DNA from 2 places in the Streptomyces sp. NPDC050485 genome. Region 2 is predicted to be linked to the other one. Evidence: riboswitches for the same ligand, from Rfam matches in the RefSeq annotation. Region 2 holds a riboswitch; the other holds the start of a gene.
The links. A riboswitch is a leader RNA that binds a small molecule or an ion and turns the genes downstream of it on or off. The one in region 2 is predicted to bind cyclic di-AMP.
Positions count from the first base shown of each region.

Region 1: linked by a shared signal. The riboswitch ahead of ACIBK6_RS03765 (M23 family metallopeptidase) and the one ahead of ACIBK6_RS20425 (M23 family metallopeptidase) in region 2 are both predicted to bind cyclic di-AMP.

Region 1 covers NZ_JBITHR010000002.1:20,617-24,822, forward strand. Annotated here, with positions in the region: gene ACIBK6_RS03755 (PrsW family intramembrane metalloprotease) at 1-317, shown strand, start outside; gene ACIBK6_RS03760 (aldo/keto reductase) at 321-1,265, opposite strand; gene ACIBK6_RS03765 (M23 family metallopeptidase) at 1,408-2,478, opposite strand; cyclic di-AMP (ydaO/yuaA leader) riboswitch at 2,490-2,628, opposite strand; gene ACIBK6_RS03770 (PP2C family protein-serine/threonine phosphatase) at 2,905-4,026, opposite strand.
Region 2 covers NZ_JBITHR010000009.1:224,545-228,750, reverse strand. Annotated here, with positions in the region: gene ACIBK6_RS20430 (M16 family metallopeptidase) at 1-1,189, shown strand, start outside; cyclic di-AMP (ydaO/yuaA leader) riboswitch at 1,404-1,564, shown strand; gene ACIBK6_RS20425 (M23 family metallopeptidase) at 1,578-2,339, shown strand; gene ACIBK6_RS20420 (GntR family transcriptional regulator) at 2,545-3,222, shown strand; gene ACIBK6_RS20415 (HPr family phosphocarrier protein) at 3,444-3,725, opposite strand; gene ACIBK6_RS20410 (GNAT family N-acetyltransferase) at 3,878-4,206, shown strand, end outside.

The sequences.
Region 1 (4,206 bases), on a different contig from region 2:
CGGCGCGGGCGGTCGCCGAGTACGAGGCGTTCGCGACCTCGCTCGCCTTCCTGCGGCACCGGGCCTACCGGAGCGCGGGCGCGACCGGCCCGGACCCCGACTTCGCGGCCCGCGAGCAGGAGCTCCTCCACCATCTGTGGGAGCGCAAGCCGGTCGCAGCCCCGGCGCTGCTGTACGCGGCGCAGGCGACGGGCCGGATCTGGCTGCCCCCGCAGTTCGCCCCGCCGCACCCCTATACCCAGCACGCGCAGTACGCGCCGTACGGTCAGCCGGGCCCGCTGCCGGGCCCGGCGCAGTACAACCCCTACCTACGCTGAGGCCTATGCCGAGGCGGCCGTCAGCTCGGAGACCTCGGCGTCGGTGAGTTCCAGGTCGGCGACGGCGAGCAGCGCCGGCAGCTGCTCGACCGTACGGGCCGAGGCGATGGGGGCGGCGACGGTGGGCCGGGCGGCCAGCCAGGCCAGCGCGACCGTGGCGATCTCGGCGCCGCGCTCCTGGGCGATCCGGTCGAGCGCGCCGAGCACCTTGCGGCCCCGCTCGGTCTCCAGGTGCTTGCCCGCGCCCTCGGCGCGTCGGCTGTCCACGGTCTGGCCCGGCCGGTACTTGCCGGTGAGGAAGCCGGAGGCGAGCGAGTAATAGGGGACGGCGGCCAGGCCCGCGCGGGACGCGGTCTCCTGGAGGGCGCCCTCGTAGGTGTCGCGGGAGACCAGGTTGTAGTGCGGCTGGAGCGCCACGTACTTGGCGAGGCCCTCGCGGTCGGAGAAGTCCAGGGACTCCTGGAGCCGCTCCGGGGTGATGTTGGAGGCGGCGATCGCGCGGACCTTGCCGTCCTGGACCAGCTGGTCGAGGGCGGTGATGATCTCCTCGACGGGCACGGTGGGGTCGTCGTAGTGCGTGTAGTACAGGTCGATGTAGTCGGTGCCGAGGCGGCGCAGCGACTCCTCGGCGGCGGTCTTGATGGTGTTCGCGGCCAGCCCCTTGTGCTGGAGGTGGGCGCCGACCTTGGTGGCGACGACGACATCGGCCCGGTTGCCGCGGGCGGCCAGCCACTTCCCGATGATCGTCTCGGATTCGCCGCCGGAGTTGCCGGGGGCCCACTGGGAGTAGGCGTCGGCGGTGTCGATGAAGTTGCCGCCGCCCGAGGTGTAGGCGTCGAGGACGGCGAACGACTGGTCCTGGTCGGCCGTCCAGCCGAAGACGTTGCCGCCGAGGGAGAGCGGGAAGACGGACAGATCGGAGCCGCCGAGCGCACGGAGAGAGGTCATGTGGTGATCAACTCCCGTGCGCCGGGCGCTATTCCGCATCCGTTCGGATCAGGGGTCGAGCCGCATGGACGATTGATTCCGGACACGTTCGGATCGATCAGCGGTCGAGCCCCATGGACGACTCCGGACCCGTTCGGATCGATCAGGGGTTGAGCCCCTTGGACTGGAGCCAGGTCATGGGGTCGATGCCGGTGCCGTCCGGGGTGTGGACCTCCAGGTGGAGGTGCGGCCCGGTGACGTTGCCGGTCGCGCCGATCCGCCCGATGACGTCCCCCGTCGCCACCTTCTGCCCCGCGCTGACCGCGATGGACGACTGGTGGCAGAACCAGAGCTCGCTGCCGTCGTCGAGGGTGAGCACCGTGCGGTAGCCGTACGCACCGGCCCACCCCGCCGACTTGACCGTCGCGGAGTGGATCGCCTTGAGCGGCGTGCCCGTGGGGGCCGCGAAGTCCAGGCCGGTGTGGTGGCCCGAGGACCACATCGAGCCGGCTTCGCCGAACGTGGAGGTGATCGTGTACGAGCCGACCGGCAGCGAGTAGCTCGCGGCCAGCTTGGCCAGCCGCTCCTCCTCCGCCTTCTTCGCCGCGGCCTCCTCGGCCGCCTTCTTCTCGGCCGCGGCCTTGGCCGTCGCCGCGTCCTGCTTGGCTTTGGCCTCGGCCGCGGCCTTTTCGGCGGCGGCCTTCTGCGCGGCCGCCTTCGCCTCGGCGACGGCGCTCGCCTTCTGCTGCTCGGCCTGCTGGAGGATGCGGGCGCGCAGCGCCTCACCGGCGTCGGTGGCGCCCTGCTCGGCCTCGGCGGTGGAGAGGCCGGTCATGGTCAGCGGGGAGGCTGCGATCTTCTGGTCGGCCTGTGCGGCCTCGCTCTTCGGGGTGTCCGGGGCGTTGTGCGAGACCAGCTCGCCGACGCCGGGCAGCGACCCGAGGTCCGGCAGGTTCTGGGTGAGGGAGTCGGGCAGCGAGATGGAGACCGGCGGCTTGGGCTGCGCGGTGGCCATGCCGCCCGCGCCGACCGCGGCGATGACGCCGACGCCCAGCACGGTGGAGCTGCGGGCGAGTCCGCCGCGCTGTTTGGCCACCCGGTGCCGGCCGCGTACCGGACGTACGGACTCCGCGGTCGGGTCCCACTCCTCCCAGCTCTCGCTGTCGCCGGGCACGTCGCCGTACCGGGAATCGAGAGGTATGGGGGTGTCGAGGGCAGGCTCGTTGGACGCCACGAGGGCGCGCTCCTTTCCTTCCTTCTCGCCTACCGGGTTAGCTGACGGGTTCGGAGCAGGAAGGTCTCCTACAGGCACCCGTAAAGGCGCCTGATTCACCCCAAGTTGGTGGTTCCCCGGTTCCCTTTCGGGATTCGGCGCGTGCGCGCGGTGCCGCCGTTGCGGCGGCTGGGCCGACCGCGCTGCGTTATCGAACGTTAATAGACACCCGGTCCGGATTCCAAGCCGTTCCCACTGATCGTTAACGGTCTTGGCCTGGACTTAGCGGCCACAGCCGGGTCAAACCGGACGAGTTGACGGCGATTCAGCGCGACTCGCGTTCACAGCGTTTCCTGACGGTGTGTCAAATGTTATGCGGAGGGACACCTTTCGGGCACCCACGGTGACAGGATCCGGGACGGCCTCCGTGGCAGGCTCCGGCCGGGCTCATTTCACGATCCTGACGGTGCGGCGGCGGTCGGGCTGCCCCTCGGTGGGCCGGGCCACCGCGAGCAGCGCCATGTCGTCGTTCGCGCCGCCGCCGGTGTAGCGCCGTACGTCGTCCACGAGCGCGTCCAGGACCGCCTCCGGGCCGGGGAAGACCGCGCCGCGCAGCCGGGCCCGCGGGTCGTAGAAGACGCCCCGCCCGTCGCGCGCCTCGGACAGCCCGTCGGTGTAGAACAGCAGCGTCGCCCCGGCCGGGAACGGCCGCGCATCGGACCGGTCCGGCCACACGCCCAGGTCCGCCATGCCGAGCGGCAGCGCGGGCTCGGCCGGGACGAGCATGTCCACGGACCCGTCCGGGTACAGCAGCAGCGGCTCGGGATGCCCCCGGTTGACCAGGCGTACGGTGCCGTCGCCGCGGGGGATCTCGGCGAGCACCGCGGTGGTGAACCCCTCGACCGCGTCGAGCCGGTCGCGCCGGGTGCCCTCGCGGGCCAGCGCCCGCTCCAGGCGCTGGGCCACCGCCTCCAGCGAGGACTCCTGCTCGGCGGCCTCCCGGAACGCCCCGATCACCACGGCGACGGCCTCCACCGCCTGGAGCCCCTTTCCGCGTACGTCACCGACGATGAGCCGCACCCCGTGCGGGGTCTCCTGCACGGCGAACAGGTCCCCGCCGATGAACGCGTCCGCCTGCGCCGCCTCGTACCGCGCGGCGACGTGGAGGCCGCCGATGCGGGCCGCAGGCGTGGGCAGCACGGCGCGCTGCGCGGTCTCCGCGATGACGCGGGCCGACGCGAGCTGTTCGCCGCTGCGGCGCAGGATGCGGTTGATGACGAGGGCCAGGCCGCCCACCAACAGCACGGTGAACAGCTCGCTGGCGCCTTCGCCGAGGCTGGGGATGCCCTGTAGGAACCAGAGCCCCACCACGGCGAGCACCGAAAGGGCCGCGACGACGGCGGTGGCGCGGGCCGAGTAGAACGGGGCGGCGACCACCGGGGCGCCCGCGAACAGGGCGACGGCGGTCAGGTCGGGCGGGGTCGAGGCGTCGAAAACGAAGCCGACGACGATGAGCAGTACGGGGAGCGCCCGTACCAGGCGCCTCTCGCCCTCTGCTCGCTGCCGCACCCGTCCAGCCTGCCCCGCCCGACCGCCGACGGCGACTCCGGAGCGGCCGAGCGGGTGCGGGTCCCGGTGCCGGGCGGGGCGGGGCGGGGGACGGCGGGATCCCGCGGGCAGAGTCGGCGCCAGGGAACGGCGGGATCCGCAGGGCAGGGTCGGCGCCGGGGGACGCGTCAAGATCAGCGG
Region 2 (4,206 bases):
CGACGGCGTTGCCACGATCATGGCGCGGGCGCTGACCGAGGGCACCGACAAGCACTCGGCGGAGGAGTTCGCCGCCGAACTGGAGCGGTGCGGCGCCACCATCGACGCGCATGCCGACCACCCCGGCATCCGGGTCTCCCTCGAAGTGCCGGTCTCCCGCCTGCCCAAGGCGCTCTCGCTGCTCGCCGAGGCGCTGCGGGCCCCCGCGTTCGCCGACTCCGAGGTCGACCGGCTCGTGCGCAACCGCCTGGACGAGATCCCGCACGAGCAGGCCAACCCGTCCCGGCGGGCCGCCAAGCAGCTCTCCAAGGAGCTGTTCCCGGCCGCCGCGCGCATGTCGCGCCCCCGCCAGGGCACCGAGGAGACGGTCGCCGCGATCGACGCGGCGGCGGTGCGCTCCTTCTACGAGGCGTACGTGCGCCCCTCGACGGCCGTCACCGTCATCGTCGGCGATCTGTCGGGCACCGACCTCGACGCGGTCCTCGCGGACAGCCTGGGCGACTGGACCGGTGACACCGCCGAGCCGCGCCCCATCCCGCCGATCACCGCAGACGACACCGGCCGGGTCGTCATCGTGGACCGCCCCGGCGCGGTCCAGACCCAGCTGCTCATCGGCCGCATCGGCGCCGACCGCCACGACCGGGTCTGGGCGGCCCAGGTGCTCGGCACGTACTGCCTGGGCGGCACCCTCACCTCCCGGCTCGACCGCGTGCTGCGCGAGGAGAAGGGTTACACCTACGGCGTGCGTGCCTTCGGCCAGGTGCTGCGCTCGGGCCCCGACGGCGGTGCCGCGATGCTCGCCATCAGCGGCTCGGTCGACACCCCGCACACCGGCCCCGCGCTGGAGGACCTGTGGAAGGTGCTGCGCACGCTGGCCGCGGAGGGTCTCACGGACGCCGAGCGCGAGACCGCCGTGCAGAACCTGGTGGGCGTCGCCCCGCTCAAGTACGAGACCGCGGCGGCCGTCGCCGGGACGCTGGCCGACCAGGTCGAGCAGTTCCTCCCGGACGACTACCAGGCGCAGTTGTACGCGCTCCTGGCGGAGACCGGCACCGTGGAGGCGACGGCGGCCGTCGTCAACGCCTTCCCGGCCGACCGGCTGGTCACCGTCCTCGTCGGTGACGCGGCGCAGATCGAGGAGCCGGTCAGGGCGCTCGGAATCGGTGAAGTGACCGTCGTCGCGGGCTGATTGAGGCCCTGGACAACTGGACACATGGGGACCCCGGTGGCGGATGCGCCGCCGGGGTCCTCCCCTATTGGGGGCATATGTCCGGTTTATTGGGGAGGTTACCTGTCTGTCATGTGGCGTGCGCTACAAAAGCCGGTGTCTGTTTGGTGATTGAAAGATCAGCCGTCTAGCGTCGGTCCCGCTGTCCGTCACCACCCGTCGCACCCGCGGCACCGGACAGTGATCGCCGAGTCCCCGTACGGCGCGAGCCAGGGGAGCCGGGGACCCACTCAGTCCCTGGGGTGAATCGGACGCCTCCGCCCGCGGAGGAGCCCGTAGGAGACCTTCCTGCTCCGAACCCGTCAGCTAACCCGGTAGGCGAGATGGAAGGAAAGGACACCGCCACTTCATGGCGTTCACCCGTGCCACCGGGAAGCACCGCGCGCCCAGCCGCATGACGCGCCGCAGCGCGAACATCGCGGGCATCGCCACCCTCGCCACCGCCGGAGTCGTAGGCACCCTCGCCTCCCCGGCCACCGCCGCCCCGAGCGTCGCCGACACCGGCCTCACCCAGGCCATCGTCATCGGTGACAGCCTCGCCGACCAGCTCGGTGCCCAGGCCGAGGCCCAGAAGCAGGCGGCCGTGAAGGCCAAGGCGAAGGCGGAGGCCGAGGCGGCCGCGCAGCGCAAGGCGCAGGAGCGGGTCAAGGCGGACCGCGAGGCCAAGGAGCGCGCGGCGCGCGAGGCCGAGCGCAAGCGCCTCAACACCTTCGTCGCCCCCATATCGGACAGCTATGTGTCCACCGGCTACAAGACCGGCGGATCCCTGTGGTCCTCCGGCGCCCACACCGGCATCGACTTCCATGCGGAGAGCGGCACTTCGGTGCACGCGGTGGGTCTGGGCACCGTCGTGGAGGCCGGCTGGGGCGGTGCGTACGGGAACAACATCGTCATCAGGATGAACGACGGCACGTACACCCAGTACGGCCACCTCTCGGACATCCAGGTCTCCGTCGGCCAGTCCGTCGAGCCGGGCCGGCAGATCGCGCTGTCGGGCAACACCGGCAACACCACGGGCCCGCACCTCCACTTCGAGGCCCGCACCGCCCCGACCTACGGCTCGGACATCGACCCGGTCGCCTACCTCCGCTCGCACGGCGTCTCGGTCTGACCCGCCCCGCGCACACCGAAGACCCCCGGCACGCCGCCGGGGGTCTTCGCCGTTGGCCAAAAAATATCCATTGGTTCCGGCCCGTCACCGGGAATTAACAAAGCCTGGAATAGAGTCGCGGAACAGACATCGATAGACACACCGAGAGGCGCCGACTGGCGTCGTTCGACCGCGTTTCGCGGGGATAAAGGCGGAGGTTCGGCCCATGCGCATTCCGGCGCACTCGGTATGCACGGCGATCCGCGACGACATCGTCTCGGGTGCCCTGGAGCGCGGCAGCCGGCTCATCGAGGACGTACTCGCCCGCCGTTACGGGGTCTCCCGCGTCCCGGTCCGCGAAGCCCTGCGCACTCTGGAGTCCGAGGGCTTCGTGACCACCCGCAGACATGCCGGCGCCTGGGTGGCAGAGCCCACCGATCTGGAGGCCGCCGACCTCCTCGAACTGCGCGTGCTGCTTGAGCCGTTGGCCGCCGCACGGGCCGCGTCGCGCCGCTCCGAGGCGCATCTCAAAGTGCTGCGCGGCCTGGTGAGGCTGGGTCAGGAACGGGCCCGGCGCGGCCAGGGCGAGGATCTGCGCTCGCTGGGCGGCTGGTTCCACGAGACGCTGGCCCAGGCCTCCCTCAGCCCCGGACTGATCGCGCTGCTCACGCAGTTGAGGCACAAGGTGGCCTGGATGTACGCGGTCGAGCAGCCGGCCCGGCCGACCGAGTCCTGGGCCGAACTCGGCGCGATCACCGACGCGGTGGCCCGCGGCGATGCCGAACGCGCCCGCTCGCTCACCGCCCTGCACGCCGAGCGCTCTTTTTCCGCCCATCGGCTGCGGCGCCCCGCCGCGGTGAGCACTTCGCAACCTGCCGTACACACGGCGAGCGCCCGCACTTAACAGCCGGGCCGTATACAAAGAAAGCGCGGTGCGGGACTGTATTTCGGCTGCTCGAAATGAAATGCGGACCGCGAAATGCTGGCCCGGAAATGCGGACGCGGGAATTCCGTCATCGAAATGCGTGCGCAGGGTACATGTGCGGGGTACGTCGGCCGGGAAAACGAAAGAGCCGCCGGTCCCGAATGCGGGATCAGCGGCCCTTCGCTGTGCAGCCGACCGGATCAGACGGTCTCGGGGAGCTCCTCGAGACCCTCGGCGACCAGCTTGGCCAGCCGGTCGAGCGCGACGTCCGCGCCCTCGGCGTCGGAGGCCAGCACGATCTCCTCGCCGCCCTGCGCACCCAGGCCGAGCACCGCGAGCATGGAAGCGGCGTTGACCGGGTTGCCGTCGGTCTTGGCGATCGTCATGGGGACTCCGGCAGCCGTGGCGGCACGGACGAAGATGGACGCGGGGCGGGCGTGCAGGCCCTCGGCCCAGCCGACGTTGACGCGGCGCTCAGCCATGGTGTTGCCCTTCGAAATCTCTGACGGTTGTCTAGACCAGTCTCTCATGTGGTGCGCAGTGCTCCTACCGACCTTAGGCCCGCTTCCGCCGCCGTTCGGCCCTCCCCACCGTGCCCCGCCCCGGATGGCCCCGCGCCCCGTACGCTTTCGGTATGACGACGGCGTCCGACCCCGCGTACCCCGCTCACTGGGAGGCCGACGTGGTGCTCCGCGACGGCGGCACCGCGCGCATCAGGCCCATCACCACCGAGGACGCCGAGCGGCTCGTTTCCTTCTACGAGCAGGTGTCGGACGAGTCGAAGTACTACCGCTTCTTCGCGCCCTACCCCCGGCTCTCCGCCAAGGACGTCCACCGCTTCACCCACCACGACTACGTGGACCGGGTCGGACTCGCGGCCACCGTCGGCGGCGAGTTCATCGCGACCGTCCGCTTCGACCGCATCAACGCCCAGGGCCGGCCGGCCTCCGCCCCCGCCGACGA